Regions from separate parts of the Streptomyces sp. NRRL B-3229 genome, predicted to be linked through region 1. Evidence: predicted binding sites of a transcription regulator. Region 1 holds the regulator's gene; the other holds the start of a gene.
The links. Region 1 encodes HspR, which represses chaperone genes until heat shock. Its sites were predicted from a motif close to TTGAGNNNNNNNNNCTCAA; they were not measured.
Positions count from the first base shown of each region.

Region 1 (11,567 bases):
GGTGTCGCCCTTCTCGGCCTCGTCGCCGACGTGCTGCGTGTCAAGGCGCGGTTCCTCGTCGGCGGTACGGCCGTGGCGGCGGCCTGTGTGGTGCCGTACGAGGAGACGGGGGTGCTCGCCGGGATCCTCGCCGTCGGCTGGATCGTGTTCGTCGCTCTCGGGTTCAAGGCGCTCGACCACGCCGACGGACTCGCCGGGACGGTCGGCGTGGTCACCGCCTTCGGTGCGGCGGCCTGCGCGGCGGCCGAGGTGATGGACGGGCTCGCCGTGCTGCTGAGCGTGCTGGCCGCCGCGCTGACCGGGTTCCTGATGCACAACTGGCATCCCGCGCGCGCGGGACTGGGCGCCTGCGGGTCGCTGTTCACGGGGTTCGTGCTGGCCTCGGCGGCCGTGACGACCCGCGCGGGACAGGACCTGGGATCCAGTGCCGCGGTGCTGTTCGCGCTGAGCGCCCTGGTGGCCGCCGACATCGCCCTCGTCGTCCTCGCCCGGCGGCTGTCCGGACGTTCGCTGCTGCGTCCCGGACCCGACCATCTCGCCCACCGGCTGCGCAGGCTGGGGCTCACCCCGCAGGGCGCGTCCGTCCTCCTGGGTGTCACGGCCTTCGGCGGGGTACTCGTCGCGGTCCTCGTGCACCTCGGGTGGATCGCCGCGAGCGGGGTGCTGTGGGTGGCCGGCGGGGCGCTGGTCCTCGTGGTCGGACTGCTGTTGGTGAGGCCGAGAGTGAAGCCCGCCGCACGGTCCGGTGTGGTCCCGCGTCCCGCATCTCCGCAGGTCACGACCCAGTTGCGTGTAAGGAACGGATAAGAGTTGAGCCCCTGTGACTCAGGTCTGTTGACCGAGCCGCCAACGTCATGCACACTTGAGTCCGTTCCACTCAAGTCAGCTGGAGGAAATCACCATGGCACGTGCGGTCGGCATCGACCTGGGCACGACTAACTCCGTCGTCAGCGTTCTTGAAGGCGGCGAGCCCACCGTCATCACCAACGCCGAGGGTGCCCGGACCACGCCGTCCGTCGTCGCCTTCGCGAAGAACGGCGAAGTGCTCGTCGGCGAGGTGGCCAAGCGCCAGGCGGTCACCAACGTGGACCGGACCATCCGGTCCGTGAAGCGCCACATGGGCACCGACTGGAAGATGGAGCTGGACGGGAAGCCCTTCAACCCGCAGCAGATCTCCGCGTTCATCCTCCAGAAGCTCAAGCGGGACGCCGAGTCCTACCTGGGCGAGAAGGTGACCGACGCGGTCATCACCGTCCCGGCGTACTTCAACGACTCCGAGCGCCAGGCGACCAAGGAGGCCGGCGAGATCGCGGGCCTGAACGTCCTGCGCATCGTCAACGAGCCCACCGCGGCCGCGCTCGCCTACGGCCTCGACAAGGACGACCAGACGATCCTCGTCTTCGACCTCGGTGGCGGCACCTTCGACGTGTCCCTCCTGGAGATCGGCGACGGCGTCGTCGAGGTGAAGGCCACCAACGGCGACAACCACCTCGGTGGTGACGACTGGGACCAGCGTGTCGTCGACTACCTGGTGCAGCAGTTCAAGTCCGGCCACGGCGTGGACCTCGCCAAGGACAAGATGGCCCTCCAGCGCCTCCGCGAGGCCGCCGAGAAGGCCAAGATCGAGCTGTCCTCCTCCACCGAGACCTCGATCAACCTGCCCTACATCACGGCCTCCGCCGAGGGCCCGCTGCACCTGGACGAGAAGCTCACCCGCGCCCAGTTCCAGCAGCTGACCGCGGACCTCCTGGAGCGCTGCAAGACCCCGTTCTTCAACGTCATGAAGGACGCCGGCGTCTCCATCAACGAGATCGACCACGTCGTCCTCGTCGGTGGCTCCACCCGTATGCCCGCCGTCGCCGAGCTCGTCAAGGAGCTGACCGGCGGCAAGGACGCCAACAAGGGCGTCAACCCGGACGAGGTCGTCGCCATCGGCGCGTCCCTCCAGGCCGGTGTCCTCAAGGGTGAGGTCAAGGACGTCCTGCTCCTCGACGTGACCCCGCTGTCCCTCGGCATCGAGACCAAGGGCGGCATCATGACCAAGCTCATCGAGCGCAACACCACGATCCCGACCAAGCGGTCCGAGATCTTCACCACGGCCGAGGACAACCAGCCCTCCGTGCAGATCCAGGTCTACCAGGGTGAGCGCGAGATCGCGGCGTACAACAAGAAGCTCGGGATGTTCGAGCTGACCGGTCTGCCGCCGGCCCCCCGTGGCGTGCCGCAGATCGAGGTGTCCTTCGACATCGACGCCAACGGCATCATGCACGTGACCGCCAAGGACCTGGGCACGGGCAAGGAGCAGAAGATGACCGTCACCGGCGGCTCCTCGCTGCCGAAGGACGAGGTCGACCGGATGCGCCAGGAGGCCGAGCAGTACGCGGACGAGGACCACCGCCGCCGCGAGGCCGCCGAGACCCGCAACCAGGGCGAGCAGCTCGTCTACCAGACGGAGAAGTTCCTCAAGGACAACGAGGACAAGGTTCCCGGCGAGGTCAAGACCGAGGTCGAGGCCGCCGTCGAGGAGCTGAAGGCCGCGCTCAAGGGCGAGTCCGCCGAGGGCGACAACACAGCCGAGATCCGCACCGCGACCGAGAAGGTCGCCGCGGTCTCCCAGAAGGTCGGCCAGGCCATGTACGCCGACGCCCAGGCCGCGCAGGCCGCCGGCGGCGAGGACGCCGGTGCCTCCCAGGCCAAGGCGGACGACGACGTCGTGGACGCCGAGATCGTGGACGACGAGCGCAAGGACGGTGCCGCGTGACGGAGGAGACCCCGGGCTTCGACGAGAAGCCCGACGTCCCCTCCGGCGCCACCGACGACGCCGAGCCGCAGGCCGCCGCCTCCTCCTCGGAGGCGGGGGCGGCCCCGGCCGGGGACGCAAGTGCCCAGATCGCAGGCCTGACGGCCCAGCTGGACCAGTCGCGCAAGGCGCTCGACGAGCGCACCGCCGACCTCCAGCGGCTCCAGGCCGAGTTCCAGAACTACCGACGCCGCGTGGAGCGGGACCGGATCACGGTCAAGGAGATCGCCGTCGCGAACCTCCTGACCGAACTCCTGCCCACCCTCGACGACATCGGCCGCGCCCGGGAACACGGTGAGCTGCTCGGCGGGTTCAAGTCCGTCGCGGAGTCGCTGGAGACCGTCGCGGCGAAGATGGGTCTTCAGCAGTTCGGCAAGGAGGGCGAGCCCTTCGACCCGACGATCCACGAGGCCCTGATGCACAGTTACGCGCCCGACGTCACCGAGACGACGTGCGTGGCGATTCTCCAGCCGGGGTATCGCATCGGCGAGCGCACCATCCGCCCCGCGCGGGTGGCGGTCGCCGAACCGCAGCCGGGCGCGCAGGCGGCCAAGGACGAGTCCGAGGCCGGCGAGGAGAAGGACAACAGCTCTGAAGAGGGCTGAAGCCGTGGCCGGTGACCGAAAGGAGGGGCGTCGGGGATGAGCACCAAGGACTTCATCGAGAAGGACTACTACAAGGTCCTCGGCGTCCCCAAGGACGCCACCGAGGCCGAGATCAAGAAGGCGTACCGCAAGCTCGCACGCGAGTTCCACCCGGACGCCAACAAGGGCAACGCCAAGGCCGAGGAGCGCTTCAAGGAGATCTCCGAGGCCAACGACATCCTCGGCGACCCCAAGAAGCGCAAGGAGTACGACGAGGCCCGCACCCTGTTCGGCAACGGCGGCTTCCGCCCGGGGCCGGGCGGTGCGGGCGGCTCCTTCAACTTCGACCTGGGCGACCTCTTCGGAGGCGGCGCCCAGGGCGGGGGCCAGGCAGCCGGCGGCTTCGGCGGCGGACTCGGAGACGTCTTCGGCGGCCTGTTCAACCGGGGCAGCTCCGGGACTACGCGCGTCCAGCCGCGGCGCGGGCAGGACATCGACACCGAGGTCACCCTCAGCTTCACCGAGGCGATCGAAGGGGCGACCGTCCCGCTCAGGATGTCCTCGCAGGCCCCCTGCAAGGCCTGTTCGGGCACCGGCGACGCCAACGGCAACCCGCGCGTGTGCCCGACCTGCGTCGGCACCGGCCAGGTGGCCCGGGGCTCCGGCGGCGGCTTCTCGCTGACGGACCCCTGCCCGGACTGCAAGGGCCGGGGCCTGATGGCGGAGAACCCCTGCGAGGTCTGCAAGGGCTCCGGGCGGGCCAAGTCCTCCCGGACCATGCAGGTCCGCATTCCGGCCGGGGTGTCGGACAGCCAGCGGATCCGGCTGCGCGGCAAGGGCGCGCCCGGTGAGCGCGGCGGCCCGGCGGGCGACCTGTACGTCACCGTGCACGTCGCCGCGCACCCCGTCTTCGGCCGCAAGGGCGACAACCTCACGGTGACGGTTCCGGTGACCTTCACGGAGGCGGCGCTCGGCGGCGAGGTGCGGGTGCCGACGCTGGGCGGTCCTTCGGTGACCCTGAAGCTGCCGCCGGGCACCCCCAACGGCCGCACCATGCGGGCGCGGGGCAAGGGCGCGGTCCGCAAGGACGGCACCCGGGGCGATCTGCTGGTCACCGTCGAGGTGAGTGTCCCGACCGAGCTGTCGGGGAAGGCTCGTGACGCGCTGGAGGCGTATCGCGAGGCGACCGTGGGGGAGGACCCACGGGCGGAGCTGTTCCAGGCCGCGAAGGGAGCATGATTCGAGATGGACGGTCGTCGACGCAATCCGTATGAACTGACCGAGGAAACCCCGGTCTACGTCATCTCGGTGGCGGCCCAGCTCTCCGGCCTGCACCCGCAGACCCTCCGTCAGTACGACCGCCTCGGCCTGGTCTCCCCGGACCGCACGGCCGGGCGGGGCCGCCGCTACTCGGCCCGCGACATCGAACTGCTCCGCCAGGTACAGGCGCTGTCGCAGGACGAGGGCATCAACCTCGCCGGCATCAAGCGCATCATCGAGCTGGAGAACCAGGTCGTGGCGCTCCAGCAGCGGGTGGCCGAACTCCAGGCCGCCGTCGAGGGCGCCGCCGCGGCGATGCAGCAGCGGGAGGCCGCGGTGCACGCGTCGTACCGCCGCGACCTGGTGCCGTATCAGGAGGTCCAGCAGACCAGCGCGCTGGTGGTGTGGCGGCCGAAGAAGGCCAGGGACTAGGTCTTCATGCAGAACCAGACGGACTGATGCGAGAAGGGGCCCGGAGATCTCTCCGGGCCCCTTCTCGTCGTCGGGGGTCACCCCGTCGGCTCGCGGTCAGTACTCCCAGATGCCGTACGCCGCCGACCTGGCCACCGTCTCGGTGCCCGCGGAGTCCAGGAGGACCACGCGGTAGTAGTACAGGCCCAGCAGGTCGTCGTGGACCGTGGTGTCCATGTACGACGTGGGACCGCCGGTGGCTCCCTCGGTCAGGGTGGCGTAGGCGTTGGCCGCCGGGTCCCAGCGCTCGACGCGGTAGTGCGTGAACCGGGAGCAGTCGCCGAGGCCGGAGCTCTCGGAGCAGCCGACGTACAGCTCGGGGTAGTTGTCCTCACGGACCTCCGTGCCCGTCCAGCCCGGCGGCCGGGTGTCGGGCAGGGTGACCGTGATGTCGGCGGTGTGCCAGAAGTCCGGCCCCTCGTCCCAGAGGACGTCCACGGCGGCGACCCGGTAGACGTGGGCCGCGCCGTCCGGCACGGTCGGGCAGAGGATCTCGGTCTCGGCGAGCGCCTGCCCCTTCCAGCAGTTCCGCTTCCAGACGGTCTCGCCGGTCTCCGGGTCGGTGGTGCCCTGCCACACGTAGTACATGAACACGTCGTCGTCGGCGGGCGGGGTCCAGGACAGCCGTACGCCGAGCGGGACCTGTTCGGCGGTCAGGTCCCGGACCGGGTCCGGGCGCTTGGTGTCCGGGGTGGTCGCGGTGGCCGCCGGCCCGGGCTGCGAGGCGTGGCCGTGAGGGTCGACGGTCACGACCCGGTACTCGTACGTCGTCTCGGAGGCGCCGGAGACGTCCTCGCAGCTGCCGTGCAGCACCTGGCGCCCCGCGTAGGACGGGGCGTCCTCGCCCGCCCACCACCAGCTCACCGACGGGTCCGTGCCGTCGGTCCCGCATGTGGTCACGACGGCCGTCTCGCCGGTCACCGGGTCGGTCCGTTCGATTCGGTAGGTGAGCAGCGGGGCGCTGTCATGGGTCCACGGGTCGGCGCTCGCCCAGGAGACGTGCACGCCCTTGGCGGAGCGGGTCGCGGTGGTCTCGTACGGGGCGATCGCCTCCGGCCGGTCCGCCATGCGCAGGGCGATTTCCACCGGCGCGGAGGCGTTGCCCTTGGTGTCCTGGGTGCGGACCGCGTACCGGTAGGAGTCGGCGGCGGCGAGGAGCTGGCGCGGCACGACGTCGGTCTGCGTGGTGGTGCCGGCCGTACCGGGCAGCGCGTCGCGCCAGCCACCCGTCGCCGGGTCGTACTGGAGGAGTTCGTACCGCGCGGCCCCCTCGACGGCGGACCACACCAGGTGCGGGACGCCGGCGCGGTACTCGACCCGGGCGTCGGCGGCGGTCGCCGGCGGGGTCATGTCGAACGTGGTGAAGGTGGTGGCCGCCGAGTACGCGGACCAGTTCCCGACGGCGTCCCGGGCACGGCCCCGGTAGGTGACCTTGCTGCCGTCGGCGGGCTGCCCCGTGTCGCAGGTCGCGCCCTTGGTGCCGGTGTAGACGGTCACCCAGGAGTTGGTGGCCTGGTTGAGCCGCTGGAGTTCGTACATGGCGATGTCGGCCGCGTTCTCCGCGGTGGTGACGAGCTCCGGGCCCGCGAACGGCTGGTCGTCCGGGCACGCGTCCATCTCGAGGAAGGGCGCCGCGGGCGGAGTCGTGTCCACGGTGGTGACGGGCTGGTCGGCGGTCCCGCCCGAGGTGTTGCCGGCCTTGTCGTGGGCGCGGACCTCGAAGTAGTAGGTGGCGCCGGTGGGCGGCGTGCTGTCGGTGTACGAGGTGCCGGTGGTCGTGGCGAGCGGCGCGGCCGGGAACGAGGCCCCCTTCAGCCGTCGGTAGACCTTGTACCCGGCGAGGTCCATCTCCTTGTTCCTCGCCCAGGTGACCTTGGTCTTGCGGGTGGCCTTGTCGTACGTCACCGAAGTGCCGGTCGGTGTGAGGGGTTTGACCTTGTCGACGTCGGCGGTGGTGCGGGGGGTGTAGGTGACTTTGACCTTGGCGGTGCCGGTCCAGTTCGCGTAGTCGACGCGCAGGGTGTGCTTGCCGGCGGGGATGGTGACGTTGGCGGTCTTCTTGACCGTCGTCGAGACGTTCTTCCAGAGGTCGATCTTCCGGACCCCGTCGACGTACACCCGCATTCCGTCGAGACCGGCGGCGTTGAGGGTGAACGGCCCGCCGGAGCCGAAGTCGCGGGTCACACTCCAGCGAACGCCGAAATTGTCCTTCGGCAGCCCGGAGACCGGGGCACCGCTCCAGGACTGGTCGATCGCGTCGTCGCAGTCCGTTTTCTTCGGGGTGCCGGAGAAGGACGTGTTCGCGTAGAACTGGCGCTGGAACACCGGGGAGGTGCACGACACGGCTGCCGAGGCGGGGGCCGCCGCTGCCAGGGTGGTGAGGGTGCCGGCGGCGGCTAGGACGAGCGCCGTGGCGGTCGTACGGCTGGCTGACTTCATTCGATCCTCTGGTCGGACGTGGAACAGCAGTTGTGGGGCTGCTGTGATCACGACACCTGAGGTGTGAAGTTGGTTGTACTAGTGTTCGCGCCAAGTCTTCACACCGTCGGCGGAGAGTGGCGTTGCGCACTCGTTAAGTGATTCCGCTTGACGCCGGTGGTCGGCCCCGCGTTGGCTTTTCAGACACATGGGCCGCAATGCCGCGCCCGCGTCCGGAGAGCATCAGAAGTGAGCAGCCCCATGCGTCGTCGTATCGCCATAGCCGTGGCAGCGTCCACGATGTCCTTCTCGCTGGCCGCCTGCGGGGCGCTCGGCGCCGCGAGCGGGAGCGAGGCGAGCCCCACCAAGGGCGACGACGTCACCGTCGGTGTGCTGATGCCGGAGAAGACGAACACCCGTTACGAGGAGTTCGACTACCCGATCATCAAGAAGAAGGTCGCGGAGCTCACGGACAAGAAGGGCAAGACGGTCTACGCCAACGGCGAGGCCAACGCCAAGAAGCAGGCCTCGCAGATGCAGGAGATGATCGACGAGAAGGTCGACGTCATCCTGCTGGACGCGGTCGACTCGCACGCCATCGCGGGCATGGTGCAGAAGGCCAAGGACGCGGGCATCCCGGTCATCGCCTACGACCGGCTCGCCGAGGGCCCGATCGACGGGTACGTCTCCTTCGACAACGAACTCGTCGGCGAGGTGCAGGGCCGCTCCCTCATCGAGGCGCTCGGTTCCGGTATCGACAGCTCCGACAAGATCGTCATGATCAACGGCTCGCCCTCCGACCCGAACGCCGGGCAGTTCAAGGCGGGGGCGATGTCCGAGCTCAACGGCAAGGTGACGATCGCCGAGACGTACGACGTCGACGGCTGGAAGCCGGAGATCGCGCAGAAGAACATGGCCGAGGCGATCAACGCGATCGGCAAGGGCAACATCAAGGCCGTGTACTCCGCCAACGACGCCATGGCCGGCGCCGCCATCCAGGCGATGGAGAGCGCGGGCATGACGAAGCTCCCGCCGATCACCGGCCAGGACGCGGAGCTGTCCGCGGTGCAGCGGATCGTCTCCGGCGAGCAGTACATGAGCGTCTACAAGCCGTACCCGGACGAGGCCGAGGCCGCCGCCGAGATGGCCGTGACCAAGATCCAGGGCAAGGACATCCAGTTCGACGCCCTCGCCACGGACAGCGTCGACAGCCCGACCAACAAGGACATTCCGGCCCAGCTCGTCCAGGTCGTCGCGCTGACGAAGGACAACATCAAGAGCACGGTCGTCAAGGACGGCATCTACTCCGTCAAGGACATCTGCACCTCGGAGTACAAGAGCGCCTGCGCGGCGGCGGGTCTGTCGTAACCGAAGCGCGGACAGGGGCCGGAGGATCTCCCCTCCGGCCCCTGTCACCTTTTTCAGGCCACCCTCGTGAACTCCACCGTCACCTCCGGCGGCCCGCCCGGCACCCCGCGGTAGATCCCCTTGTGCGGGGTCACGTCGTCGTAGTCGCGACCCCTGGCCACCACCACGTGGGACTCGTCGGCGCGCACCCCGTTGGTGGGGTCGTAGCCGCACCACTCGCCCGCCCAGTACTCGATCCAGGCGTGGCTCTGCCCCGCGACGGGCCGGTGCAGTTCGGCCTCGCGCTCCGGGTGGAGGTAGCCGGAGACGTAGCGGGCCGGCAGGCCGACGGCCCGCAGCAGGGCGATGGTCAGGTGGGTGATGTCCTGGCAGACGCCCGCGCCCTGCTCCCAGGCCTCCACGGGGGAGGTGTTCACGCTGGTCGCGCCGGGCAGGTACGACACCCGGTCGGCGACCAGCGTCGACACCGCGAGGGCCGTTTCGTGCGGGTCCAGGCCCGTCGCGGCCTTGCGGGCCTTCTTGGCCAGCTTCGCCGGGATCGTCGTACGCCCCGTCGGGCCGGCGAACTCCAACAGGCGGGAGGCCGCGACGCGTTCGGCCACCTCGGCCCAGGTGGGCGCGGTCGGCAGCGGTCCTGGCGGGATCGTCTCGACGAGGCTGGTGGCCGTGATGGTGAGCCGGCCGTGCGGGTCCATCAGGTCGAAGCCGGTGACCTGGGTGCCCCAGTAGTCCCAGTACGACCAGGTCGGCGTGGTCGGGCTGACCGTGACCCGGGCGTCCAGGGTGGTCTGGGCGGGCAGGGTCAGCGGGGTCATGCGGACCTCGTTGTGGGAGGAGGAGGCGGGCTGGGCGTACGCCACCTCGGTGGTGTGCTTGATCCGGAGGCGGGTCATCGTCCGGCTCCTTCCTGGGCCCACTCGACGGGCCCCTGGTACGGGAAGAACCGCTCCGCCACCGCCTCCGCGGAGGCCATGCACGCGGTCTGCAAGTCCCTGAGCAGCGAGGGGAGTTGCTCCTCCAGCGCGTGCAGGTCGAGATATTCGAGCCGGGTGCGCATCCCGCCGATCGGGCGGCGCGCGGGGTCCTGACGGGGGCGGCCGAGCGCGGTCAGGCACTCCTCCGCCGTCGTCAGAGCGTGCAGCGCGGAGCGCGGGAAGTCCCGGTCCAGGAGCAGGAATTCGGCCACCCGCGGGGTGTCGCCGAAGCCGCCGTACACGCGCGCGTACGCCTCGTCGGCGCCCGAAGCGCTCAGCAGGGTCGGCCAGTCGGGCGCGTGGGCCGCGTCGAGCACGCGGACCGACAGCAGGCGTACGGTCATGTCCACCCGCTCCAGGCTCCGGCCGAGCACCACGAAACGCCAGCTGTCGTCACGGCTCATGGTGGAGTCGGCGAGCCCGAAGAAGAGGGCCGCGCGCCGCCGTACGAGTTCCAGATAGCCGTAGGGGCCGGTACGGCGGGCCGCGAGCCGCTGGTCGGCGAGCGCGTGCCAGGTCGAGTTGAGGCACTCCCACATCTCGGAGGAGACGGCCTCACGGGCGCTGCGGGCGTTCAGTCGGGCGGCACCGAGCGCGCCCTCGATGGACGCCGTCGAGCGGGCGTCGAAGGCCAGCTGGTCCAGCACCCGCTGCATGTCGCAGGGCTGGCCGCCGGCGTCCATGCCGAGGATCGCGTACAGCGACCGGCAGGCCGCGTCCTCGTCGCGCCAGGGGTCCTCCAGCATCCGGTGGAGGTAGGCGTCGAGGATCCGCCCGGTGGCGTCCGCCCGCTCGACGTAGCGGCCGGTCCAGATGAGGGCCTCGGCTATCCGGGAGAGGATCACGTCGTTCACTGCTGTGCCCCTTCCTGTACGACGGTGGGGGAGCCGTCGGGACCGTGCTGGCGCGGCGCGATGTCGAGGGGGGCGGTGCCGGGCGCGGGCGGCGGCGGCTCTGCGGGGCCCTCGGCGAGCACCCAGGTGTCCTTGGAGCCGCCGCCCTGGCTGGAGTTGACGATCAGGTTGCCCTCCTGGAGGGCGACCCGGGTCAGGCCGCCGGGCAGGACCCAGATGTCGTTGCCGTCGTTGACGGCGAAGGGGCGCAGGTCGATGTGGCGGGGCGCCATGCGTTCACCCGCGAGGGTGGGGGAGGTGGACAGGGCGACCGGGCGCTGGGCGATGAAGCCGCGGGGGTCCTGCCGGACCGCCTCCCGGGTTCTCTCCAGGGTCTCGCGGTCCGCCTTGGGACCGATCACGATGCCCTGCCCGCCGGCCCCGTCGACCGGCTTCACCACCAGCTGGTCGATCTGGTCGAGGACGGCCTCCAACTGCCCGGGCTCGTCCGGGCGGAACGACTCCACGTTGGGCAGAATCGGTTCCTCGGAGAGGTAGTAGCGGATCAGGTCCGGGACGTACGTGTAGAGCAGCTTGTCGTCCGCGATGCCGTTGCCGACCGCGTTGGCGAGGGTGACATGGCCCGCCATGGCCGCGCCGAGGATGCCCGGGCAGCCGATCACCGAGTCCGGGCGGAAGTGCAGCGGGTCGAGGAAGTCGTCGTCCAGGCGCCGGTATACGACGTGCACCGGCACCTCGCCGCGGGTCGTGCGCATCCACACCCGGTTGCCCCGGCACACCAGGTCGTGGCCCTCGACCAGCTGCACGCCCATCAGCCGTGCGAGCAGCGCGTGTTCGA
Region 1 covers NZ_JOGP01000010.1:78,688-90,254, reverse strand. The annotation lists gene IF54_RS0118155 (MraY family glycosyltransferase) at 1-807, shown strand, start outside; gene dnaK (molecular chaperone DnaK) at 902-2,761, shown strand; gene grpE (nucleotide exchange factor GrpE) at 2,758-3,405, shown strand; gene dnaJ (molecular chaperone DnaJ) at 3,442-4,623, shown strand; gene IF54_RS0118135 (heat shock protein transcriptional repressor HspR) at 4,630-5,076, shown strand; gene IF54_RS0118130 (PA14 domain-containing protein) at 5,173-7,554, opposite strand; gene IF54_RS0118125 (sugar ABC transporter substrate-binding protein) at 7,795-8,901, shown strand; gene IF54_RS0118120 (transglutaminase family protein) at 8,955-9,794, opposite strand; gene IF54_RS0118115 (alpha-E domain-containing protein) at 9,791-10,729, opposite strand; gene IF54_RS0118110 (circularly permuted type 2 ATP-grasp protein) at 10,726-11,567, opposite strand, start outside.

Region 2 (11,567 bases), on a different contig from region 1:
GCCCCGGGCGCGCTTGAGGTGGTTGTTGATGACGATGCGGTTGTCGAAGAGCAGCTTCACCGGGACCGCGCGCACGGACGTGGCCGTGGGCAGCTCCAGGGAGGCGTTCATGTTCTTCGCGACCGCGGCGGCGGGACCGCGCAGCGTGATCAGCTCCGGGCCCTCCGGCGAGGAGGCCTGCGCGGCGGGCTTCGCGGCGGCGGGCTTCGCGGGAGCGGCCGCCGGCTTGGCGGCCGGAGCCGCCTGGGCCGGGGCGGCGGGCGCGGCGGCCTGGGCCGGAGCCGGAGCGGCGGCGGGCTTCGCGGCGGCGGGAGCCGGCACGGCCGGGGCAGCCGGCGCAGGAGCCTGGGCCGGAGCCGCGGCGGCCGGAGCCGGGGAGGTGGTCCCTGCGGCCCCCGCGGCCGCAGTACCCGCCGGAGCCGGAGCGCCCGCAGCACCCGGCTTGTAGTCGGCGAAGAAGTCCCACCAGGCTCGGTCTACCGAATTCGGGTCCTGGAGGTACTGCTGATAGATCTCGTCGACGAGCCACTCGTTCGGGCCGAACGCGGCAGCGGGGTTCTTGCCCGCTTGGTCTGCGTCGGTCGAGATGCTCGAGTTACTGGGGGACTGTGGCGACACGGCGGCAACCGCCCTCTTCCGCTTCACAAGGTGATGGACAGCGGGAATAAAGGCTACGCCCCCAGGACCCCGAAGGTCAGGCCGGGCCCGTCCATCGTCGTGTAAGTCACATGAAACAGCGGGTTTCGGGGCCGGAAATGGCGGGAAACAAGCGGGGTTCCGTTCTGTGACGGCCGGTTCGGGAAGCGCCGAGCGGGGCCCTGCGCGACGACCGCGCGGCCCTCTGCCTGATCACACGTGTCCGTCAGCGCGGAACAGAGATGGATCTTGTGGCTCCGCTTCGAACTTTACGTCAACTTGGCAGAGAGGGAAGCCCTGGAAGGGTGACAAGAATCCGGCAACCCCGCTCGGATTCGGCCACACCGATCCGGCCGCCGTGCAGATCCACCGCCCAGCGGGCGATCGCCAGCCCGAGCCCGGTGCCGCCGTCGCTGCCCGGACCGTGCGGCCGCGGCACCTGACCGCGGTTGAACCGCTCGAAGACGCGGTGCCACTCGGAGCGCGGGATGCCCGGGCCCTCGTCGAGGACCTCCAGCTCAAGGGATTCCGGCAGGGCCCCGCGCCGCGCCTTGACCGTCACCCGGCCGTGCGGCGGGCTGTGCTTGACCGCGTTGTCGATCAGGTTGGCGACCACCTGGTGGATGCGCTCCGGATCGGCGTGCGCGGTCAGCTCCGGCGGCGTCACGTCGAGGTGCAGATGCACGTCGTTGCGGGTGTGGCTGCCGGATCCTGAGGCGATGCCCGCGCGCGCGGTGGCGACCATGTTGGCTTCCTTCAGCACGCCCGAGAGATACGGCCACACCTCGAAACGACGCTTCTTCAGCGGCACGACGCCGTTGTCCAGGCGGGACAGGTCCAGCAGGGTCTCCACCAGCCGGCCGAGCCGCTCGGTCTGCTTGAGGGCCGTGCGCATGGTCTCGGGGTCGGCCTGGGTGACCCCGTCGACGATGTTCTCCAGCACGGCGCGCAGGCCCGCGATGGGGGTGCGCAGCTCGTGGGAGACATTTGCCACAAGTTCCTTGCGCTGGCGTTCCTGGGCCTCCAGGTCGTCCGCCATGCGGTTGATGGTCTGGGCCAGGTCGCCCAGCTCGTCCCGGCGGTTCTCGCGGACCCGGCGGGTGTAGTCGCCGTGCGAGATGGACCGGGCGACCGCGTTCATGTCGTCCAGGGGCGCGGTGAGCGAATGCGCCACGAACTGCGTGATGAGCAGGGTGGCGATCATCGAGAAGACCGTGATGAAGCGCAGCTCGGTCGCCGTGCGCATCGCGATCATCATCAGCCCGGTGGTGATGAGGACCGCGATGACGACCAGCGCGCCCAGCTTCGTCTTGATCGAGAACGGGCTGACGCCCCCCCAGGCCTCCCTGGGACCTCTCCGGCCTGCCGGACCCTCGCTCATGGCGTCGGCGTCTCCAGGGCGTAGCCCACGCCGTGCACCGTGCGGATCCGCTCGGCGCCGATCTTCCGGCGCAGTGCCTTGATGTGGCTGTCGACCGTGCGGGTGCCGGAGGCGTCCGCCCAGTCCCAGACCTCGGCGAGCAGCTGCTCACGGGAGAGCACCGCGCGCGGGGTGTTCGCGAGGCACACCAGCAGGTCGAACTCGGTCGGGGTGAGGTGGACGTCCTCGCTGCGCACCCGGACCCGGCGCTGCGCGTGGTCGATCTCCAGCTCGCCGAGCCGGAGAATGCCGCTTCTGGGGGTCGCGGCGGCCAGCGCGGCCCGCTCGACCCGCCGCAGCAGGACGTGCACGCGCGCGGCCAGCTCACGCATCGAGAAGGGCTTGGTCATGTAGTCGTCGGCGCCGACGCCGAGTCCGACCAGCATGTCGGTCTCGTCGTCCCGCGCGGTGAGCATCATCACCGGCACCGGGCGGGCTGCCTGCACGCGTCGGCAGACCTCCAGACCGTCGAAGCCGGGCAGCATGATGTCGAGGATCAGCAGATCGGGCTGCCAGGCCTCGGCCGTGTCGACCGCCGACGGACCGTCGACCGCCGTTTGCACGAGGAATCCCTCGGCGCGCAGGCGGGTCGCGATGGCGTCGACGATCGTCGGATCGTCCTCGACGACCAGGACTCGGCGCTGTGCGCCCTGGGTGGCCGTCGTGCCGTTCTGGGAGGTGTGTGTCTGCTCCATCGCCCGCCCCTGGGGAGTGCTTTCCGGAACCATGTGGGGTGATTCCTTGTCTGCGCATGACTGCGATTGACGCTTGAATGATCGGCGTAGGGAAGCAGAGTACGGGGAGTCATCACCCCTTTGCTATCCAGGTCGGACGGCGAGATGTACGACGTCGGGTACGCCCCGGGCAACGGGGATCTCCTCGGTACGTACCTGCTGGAACCCGGCATTTGCTAGGGATCCCTCAAATTCCGCTGATGGTCTGGCGGACCACACCGCCAGTACCCCGCCCGGCTTCAACGCCCTTGCGCAGCTTGTGAGTCCGGCGGGCGCGTAGAGGCCGTGGTTGCCGTCCGTGACCGTCCAGTCGGGACCGTTGTCGATGTCGAGGCAGAGCGCGTCAAAAGTGGCGCATGTCTCATTGACGAATCCGACTAGATCCGTTTCCAGAATGTTCGTCCGCGGATCGGCCAGCGCTCGCGCGGAGAGCGCCGAGAGCGGCCCCGCGCGGTGCCAGTCGATGACGGCCGGCTCCCGCTCCACGACCGTGATCCGGCCCCACCGCGGATTCGCGGCGGCGTGTGCGAGCGAGAAGCCCACGCCCAGACCGCCGATCAGGACGTGCGGGTCCGGGCGGTCGTCCAGCGCACCGAGCGCCGCGTCGACGAGGATCCGCTCCGAGCGCCCGTCGGAGGTGTCCATCAGGAAGCAGCCGTTGGCGATGATCTGGAGCAACTCGCCGTGGCGCCGCAGGACGACCTCCCCGTAGGGGCCCTCGCGACGGTCCAGGACTTCGGGAATGTCGTACGAGGTGGGCATCGGCCCATCCTGGCAGGGAGGGCGAGGCGGGCCGAACGAATTACAGGTTCTTGAGAAGTCACTGTGAATCAGGTCCAGGGTGGCGCGGGTCACAGACAGCGGGCGGGTCGGGCGCGAAGGCTGAGGGCGAACCGGAAGGAGCAGCTCACCTTGGAACGGACCGCCCCCGCAGCTCCTCCCGACGGGTCCCCTCCCGACGACCGCCTCCCGGATGTCGCCGTCCTGCTCGACGGCATGCCCCGGCAGCGGAGTGCGGCGGAGGAGGCCACCGCCGAGCCACGGGAAGCGGCAACGACCGTCCCCACCAGGCGGTTCGGCGTCCCGCGCGGTCGGCGGCTGTTCCCCACGCCCACCGGGACCCCGTTCACCTTCGGCTACGGCGCCGTCCTGGTCGCGGTCGCGCTCGTCTCGGCGCGTCTGAGCCCCGCCCTCGTGCACACCCTGCACCAGGGCTCCAGCACCGATGTGGCCCACCTGGTGCGGACGCCGTTGCTGGTGCTGGTGGCCAGTGCGCTGTGGATCGCGGGCGGCATCCTCTCCCCGTACGCCATCGCCCTGCTGTTCGTCCTCACCGCGCTGGAGCGCAGGATCGGCGGGATGCGCACGGCCGCCGTCTTCCTGCTCGGGCACATCGGCGCGACCCTCGCGACGGAGGTCCCCGTAGGTGTCGCGGTCCTGGCCGGTCACCTCCCCGCCTCCTCGCTGCACCGGCTCGACTACGGCGTCAGCTTCGGCGTCGCCGCGAGCCTCGGCGCGCTCGCCGGACTCCTCCGGCCCTGGCTGCGGTGGCCGCTGCTCGCCCTCTTCGGCTGGGAGCTGGCGACCGACCTGCTCGCCTTCACCGACCCGTTGACCGACTGGGGCCACCCGATAGCCCTCCTGACCGGCATCGCGACCTGGCCGCTGGTACGCCGGTGGCACCGCGCCCGGCATGGGCTCCTGGCCGACTAGGACCGCACGACCGCCGTAGGCGACGCCGTGGACGCCGGAGGGCAGCCGCGGTCGCTTCAACTGCCCGGCGGTGTCCAGACGTACGGCGTCGTCGTGGTCACCGCGTGGAAGCCGAGGCGGCGCAGGATCGGGGCGCTGTCGTCCGAGGCGTCCACGTGCAGATACGTGACCCCGCGGGAGGCGGCGAGAGCCGCGCGTACGGCGACCAGGGCCCGGTAGATGCCCCGGCCCCGCCACTCGGCGAGTGTGGAGCCGCCCCACAGACTGGCGAACTCGGTGCCCGCGCGGAACGCCAGCCACGCGGCGGACACCACCTCGCCGTCCGCCTCGGCCACGTACACGGCGATCTCGTCCGGCGCGGCGGCGACCCGGCCGACGAGGTCCTCGGCGAGCCAACTCCAGTCCTGGCCCCACACCTTGGACTCCATCGCGGCGATCCGGCGCATGTCCGCGTCGGCCGTGACCCGGCGCAGGGTCACGCCGTCCGGCAGCGCGGGCTCTCCCACGGCCATCTCGGAGGCCAGGCCGATCAGCACCGTCTCCCGCTCCTCGGGCACGAAACCCGCCGCGCGGAGCCGCTCGGTGAGGTCGGCCGGGGTGTCGTGGGTCCGGGTCTTCCACTCCAGCGCCTCACCGCGCGCCGCGAAGAAGTCGCGCTGGCGGACGATGAGTGCGTCGAGCGCGGCACCGGTCACGCCGAGGTCGCGCGGCCCGCTCACGAACCCACGGAACTGGCCGACGATCCGCAGCAGGGGTCCGTCCTGCTCGTACGTCACGCCGACGGGCGGGGTCGGGGGAGCGGCGCGCATCTGGTCGTCGTAGGCGGAGAGGAGGGGCTGTACGGCTTCGGTGGAGGCGGTGGAGGCGGTGGAGGCGGTGGTCATGGTCGGTCGTTCCCCGTGTTCTCTCGGTTTCTCGGTCTCTCGGTCGGTCGTGCCGCGGGCGCCGGTCCCCGGGCCGGGACGTCCCGGCGGCGGCCCTTTCCCGGGCCGGGAAGAGCCGGCCGTGGCCGGGTGTTGTCCGCTGTGCGGCCGGCAGGCTCCACCGGAGACGGCGGGGCGATCACCGGCGCAGCATGACAGAGGCCGTCACGGGCCGCCCGCGAGTTTCCGGCGGGCGGTGACGGGCGGTCACCCGGCGTTCGGTCCGACGAACTTCGCACTGGTGAGCGGAGCTTGCACATGCCAGCCCAGGGACTCGTACAGCCCCCGGCCCGCGGGCGTCCCCGCCAGTACACCGGTCCGCGCACCCGTGCCGGCCGCCGCGGCCTGGAGCGTGCGCATGACGACGCTGCCCAGCCCCCGCCGCCGATGGGCCGTCACGGTCTCGATCTGGTCGAAGACGGCACTCGCTCCGGTCGGGGCCACCTGGCCGCGAGCGGCGAGGGAGCCGTCGGGCGCGGCGACGAGCACGCGCGTGACGCCGCCGACGGACCACACGCGCGTGCGGTAACCGTCGGGCACGCCGGCTTCCGCTCGCGCGCCTCCGAGCGGAACCGTCATCAGATACCCGGGCTCGGGGTCCGCCCACCAGCCCTCGCCCAGCCATGCGCCGACAGTCTCCGGGTCCTGGAACACCTTCAGCCACACCCCGGCGCCCGTCACCGCGTCCGCGACCTTGCGCACGGCGCCCTCGTCCACCTCGTCGCCCAGCGCGTCGAAAACATGCCGCGAGACCTGCGCGATCTGCCCCACGTCCACGGTGAACCCCCAGGCCTCACGCTGCGGCGGGGCGGCCCCGCGGGACACGACCCAGCCGTCCACCCATGCCTGCACGATCCCGCCCACCGAACCCCCTGTAATGGTCTTTCGAGCATTCTGCCTATTACCCGTGTCACGATAGGGGCCGGGGTGCCGGCCCCGACAGCGGTGATCGCCCACAGCGAACAGGAAAGCGCGTGGGGAACATTCGAAGGCTCACGTGCATTGAGTCGGCATAGCTCAACTTGACTGCCGAAGGGGAGATCATGGCTTCGACGTCCACACCGCTCACTCTGCCTGTGCTGCCGCTCGACGACGAGGTCGTGCTGCCCGGAATGGTGGTGCCGCTGGACCTGAACGACGCCGACGTCCGCGCCGCGGTGGAGGCCGCCCAGGCCGCCGCCCGTTCGGAACCCGGCAAGCCCAAGGTCCTGCTGGTGCCACGGATCGACGGGACCTACGCGAGTACCGGTGTGCTCGGCACCGTCGAGCAGGTCGGCCGGCTGGCCGACGGCGACCCGGGCGCCCTCATCCGCGGCCGGGGCAGGGTGAAGATCGGTGCGGGGACCACCGGCCCGGGCGCCGCCCTGTGGGTCGAGGGGACCACGGTCGAGCAGACCGTCCCCGAACCGCTGCCCGGTCATGTCGCCGAACTGGTCAAGGAGTACAAGGCCCTCGCCACCGCCTGGCTGCGCAAGCGCAGCGCCTGGCAGGTCGTGGACCGGGTGCAGGCCATCGACGACGTGTCCGCGCTCGCCGACAACTCCGGCTACTCGCCGTTCCTGACCACCGAACAGAAGGTCGAGCTGCTGGAGACCGCCGACCCGGTCGCCCGCCTCAAGCTCGCCACCCAGCAGCTGCGCGACCACCTCGCCGAGCAGGACGTCGCCGAGACCATCGCGAAGGACGTCCAGGAGGGCGTCGACAAGCAGCAGCGCGAGTTCCTGCTCCGCCGTCAGCTGGAAGCCGTCCGCAAGGAATTGCGCGAGATCAACGGCGAACAGGACGGCGAGGAGTCCGACGACTACCGCGCCCGCGTAGAGACCGCCGACCTGCCCGAGAAGGTGCGGGAGGCCGCCCTCAAGGAGGTCGACAAGCTGGAGCGGTCCAGCGACCAGTCCCCGGAGGGCTCCTGGATCCGCACCTGGCTGGACACCGTCCTCGAACTCCCCTGGAACGAGCGGACCGAGGACGCCTACGACATCCAGGGCGCCAAGTCGGTCCTGGACGCCGAGCACGCGGGCCTGGAGGACGTGAAGGCGCGGATCACCGAGTACCTGGCGGTGCGCAAGCGCCGCAGCGACCGGGGCCTCGGTGTCATCGGCGGGCGGCGCGGTGGTGCCGTGCTGGCCCTCGTCGGCCCGCCCGGTGTCGGCAAGACCAGCCTCGGAGAGTCCGTCGCGCACGCCATGGGCCGCAAGTTCGTCCGCGTCGCCCTCGGCGGCGTCCGCGACGAGGCCGAGATCCGCGGCCACCGCCGTACGTACGTCGGCGCGCTGCCCGGCCGGATCGTGCGGGCCGTCAAGGAGGCCGGTTCCATGAACCCGGTCGTCCTGCTCGACGAGATCGACAAGGTGGGCTCCGACTTCCGCGGCGACCCCGCTGCGGCCCTCCTCGAGGTCCTGGACCCGGCGCAGAATCACACCTTCCGCGACCACTACCTGGAGGTCGAACTCGACCTGTCCGACGTGGTGTTCCTCGCCACGGCGAACGTCCTGGAGGCCATCCCCGAGGCCCTGCTCGACCGTATGGAGCTGGTCCGGCTCGACGGCTACACCGAGGACGAGAAGGTCGTCATCGCCCGCGACCACCTGCTCCCGCGCCAGCTGGAGCGAGCGGGCATCGACCAGGACGAGGTGACGCTGGAGGAGAGCGCGCTGCGCAAGCTCGCGGGGGAGTACACCCGCGAGGCGGGCGTGCGCACCCTGGAGCGCTCGATCGCCCGGCTGCTCCGCAAGGTCGCGGCGCAGCACGAACTGGGCGAGCGGGAGCTGCCGTTCACCATCGGCGCCGACGACCTGCGGGCCCTGATCGGCCGGCCGCACCACGTGCCCGAGTCGGCCCAGGACCCGGCGGAGCGCCGTACGGCGGTCCCGGGTGTGGCGACCGGACTCGCGGTCACCGGAGCGGGCGGGGACGTCCTCTACGTGGAGGCGTCGCTGGCCGACCCGGAGACGGGCGCGGCGGGCCTGACGCTGACCGGCCAGCTGGGTGACGTGATGAAGGAGAGCGCGCAGATCGCGCTGAGCTTCCTCAGGTCGCACGGCGCCGAGCTGGAGCTGCCCGTCGCCGACCTCAAGGACCGGGGCGTGCACATCCACTTCCCGGCGGGCGCGGTCCCGAAGGACGGGCCGAGCGCGGGCGTCACGATGACGACGGCACTGGCCTCGCTGCTCAGCGGCCGCCTGGTCCGCACGGACGTGGCGATGACCGGCGAGGTCTCGCTGACCGGCCGGGTGCTGCCGATCGGCGGGGTGAAGCAGAAGCTGCTCGCCGCGCACCGTGCCGGGGTGAGCACCGTCATCATCCCCAAGCGCAACGAGGCCGACCTGGACGACGTCCCGGCGGAGGTGCTGGACAAGCTCGACGTCCACGCCGTCACCGACGTCCGCCAGGTCCTGGAGCTGGCGTTGTCCCCGGCTGTGAACGGGGCGGCGCCGGAGGTTCCGGTGGCGGCGTGACGGGCGCCTCCGGATGAGGTGAAGGCCCGGGTTCTCGTGAGGGAGGCCCGGGCCTTCGCCGTGTCGGAGAGAGGGCGCGTCAGCCCTTGGCGAGCGCCTGTACGCGGTCCGGCGCCCCGTTGAACTTGTCGTGGTCGCCGACCGTCGGCCCGGAGGACGTGTACTGCCACATCGTGTAGGTGCTCCACCCCGCCGGCAGCGTTCCGGCGGTCGAGGCGTACCGGGCGATCCACAGCGGGTTGGCGGAGAAGCCGGCGTAGTTGCCGGTGCACTGGGACCACCAGGTGGTGGAGGTGTAGATGACGGCGTTGCGGCCGGTGCGGGCCTTGTACTGGTTCAGGAAGTCGCGGATCCAGCTGACCATCCCGCTCGTGGTCTTGCCGTAGCAGGTGTCGCCGTACGGGTTCCACTCGATGTCGAGGGTGCCGGGCAGGGTCCTGCCGTCGGCGGACCAGCCGCCGCCGTGGTCGACGAAATAGTTCGCCTGCGTTGCGCCGGACGTGGTGTCCGGGGTCGCGAAGTGGTACGCGCCGCGGATCATGCCGACGCCGTAGGCGCCGGTGTACTGCTGGGAGAAGTAGGGGTTCGTGTAATACGTCCCCTCGCTGGCCTTGTTGTACGACCAGCGGACTCCGCTGTTCCACAGCGTCGTCCAGGAGACGTTGCCCTGGTAGCTGGCCACGTCGACGCCCTCGGTCTGGGCGGCACGGGTGCCGGTGGGCAGGCCGTCCTGCCCGTCGTGGGCGGCGACGCCCATGCCCATGCGGGCGGTGCCGCGGGCGGGGGTGGTGGGGATGACGGGGGTGTTGGTCGTGGTGCTGGCTGTGGCGTCGGGCGACTGCTCGGCCGACGCCGGGGATATGGGAACCAGCGCGCATACGGCTATGAGGGCGCCGGCGAGGAACGCGCGCCGTGGGCGGGGGGATCCGGGTCTGTGCACGGGCATGGCGGGCCTCCGAAGGGCTCGGTGATGCTCGGTGGGGGAACACCCGGCCGGGGTGTGTGGCGTGGGCATGCCAGACATCGCCCGGTCAAGAAGCTACGCACGGCTGTGAGCGGCTGGGAAGAGGGACCGGTTGCTGCCGTTGGTCTAGCCCTGCGAAATACTTACGGAGCTGCGGCTACGGCGCAATTTGGCGCAAACTTTCAGAACCGGGAAATCCGAGGCAGGGGCTGACGTGCACGAAGACGGAAAGGGTGGCGGGGGCCGGGGGGCGGCCGACGCCCCGCCGAGCGGTGTGGACCAGCCCGGATTCCTGGCGCTGGAACGCGAGTTGACCGTCCTGCTGCGGCGCGCCCGGGCCAACCAGGGGGAGATGGCCCGCGAGGTCCACCCCGACCTGGAGTCGGCGGCGTACGGCCTGCTGATCCGTCTGGATGAATGCGGCCGTCAGCGCGCCACGGAACTGGCCGGGTACATCGGCGTCGGCAAGGCCACGATGTCCCGCCAGTTGCGCGCCCTGGAGGAACTGGGCCTGGTTGCCCGCGAACCGGACCCCGCGGACGGCCGGGCCTGGCTCGTCGACCTCACGGAGGAGGGCCGCACCCGGGTGCACCGCGTCCGCGACGCCCGCCGCGCCCGCTACGCCGGCCGCCTCGCCCACTGGAACCCGGCCGAGGTCACGGAACTGGCCCGCCTCCTGCACCAGCTGAACCGGGGCATGGAGAAGTAACCGCGTCTGCGACTCGCCCGAGCGGCGGGTCAGGTTGCCGATGGCACGGGGTGAGGCGGTCCGCGTCGGCCGGTCGGGTGATCCGCTGCGCCTGTCGAGGCGTCCGGCGTCAGGGGCCGAGCCGCTCGCCGAAGAGAGCCGGCCCGCGGTGCCCCGCCGGGTCTCCTGCCGCGCACCCGGTCGAGCAGCCGCGCGTACCCCCGATCAGCCCCCAGGCCCCCGCCCTCACAGCTCCGCGTAAACCACCGTCGCGTCGTCGTGGGTCTTGGCCCGGCCCAAGCGCACGCGTGCCTCCGCGTCCTCGCGTTCCAGTTCTCGTACGCGGTCCACCAGGGCCTGCGCGCTGTGCCGGCGTACGAACGTGAGGCAGTCGGTCCAGGTGCCTTCCTCGAAGCGCTCCACCCAGCGGGCCGCGCCGTCCGTGAGCGCGGCCAGGGCGCGGACCTCGGCGCGGGGGAGAGAACCCGTCACCGAGCGCTCCGCCACCGAGGGATCCGCGGCCGCCGTGTAGAAGCCGCCCTCCTTGTTGCGGAGGTGGGTGTCGACCAGCGCGTCCGTGGCCAGCGCGGCGCGCGGGATGCGCGCCAGCCGGTCGTCCAGCACCGGTGTCACCACCCCGCCCGGGGACTCCACCAGCAGCATCGAGTCGGACAGGACCAGGTACTCCACGGCCGACGGCGACCACCGTGCGATCGCCACCGTCGCCTGGGGCGTGCGTGGGTGAGAAAGGTCACAACCTTCACCATGTGACCGAGCTGTGCGCACGATGGCCCCCGACAGCACCTCCACCAGCGGAACATCCCTGAGCGAAACGGCCAGTTCGGTCAGCGCCCCGCCGAGCCGGGCCGTGAACCAGGGAACCGAATGCAGACACCCGGTCCCGCTCCGCGGCGGTGTCACCCCGTCGAGCACGACCAGCACTCCGCCCCGCCCCGACGCGGGCAGGGCGACACTCGCGAAGTCCTCGTTGGGCCGCTGGGCATCCCCGGGCTCCGTGACAAGTTCCGTAC
Region 2 covers NZ_JOGP01000011.1:138,957-150,523, reverse strand. The annotation lists gene IF54_RS0119735 (multifunctional oxoglutarate decarboxylase/oxoglutarate dehydrogenase thiamine pyrophosphate-binding subunit/dihydrolipoyllysine-residue succinyltransferase subunit) at 1-618, opposite strand, end outside; gene IF54_RS0119730 (HAMP domain-containing sensor histidine kinase) at 911-2,017, opposite strand; gene IF54_RS0119725 (response regulator transcription factor) at 2,014-2,751, opposite strand; gene IF54_RS0119720 (spermidine synthase) at 2,875-3,552, opposite strand; gene IF54_RS0119715 (rhomboid-like protein) at 3,703-4,503, shown strand; gene IF54_RS0119710 (GNAT family N-acetyltransferase) at 4,560-5,387, opposite strand; gene IF54_RS0119705 (GNAT family N-acetyltransferase) at 5,634-6,290, opposite strand; gene lon (endopeptidase La) at 6,470-8,884, shown strand; gene IF54_RS0119695 (lysozyme) at 8,964-9,830, opposite strand; gene IF54_RS0119690 (MarR family winged helix-turn-helix transcriptional regulator) at 10,063-10,557, shown strand; gene IF54_RS0119685 (protein phosphatase 2C domain-containing protein) at 10,783-11,567, opposite strand, start outside.
Region 2: the regulator HspR is predicted to act here: its motif matches at 6,429-6,447, upstream of lon (endopeptidase La).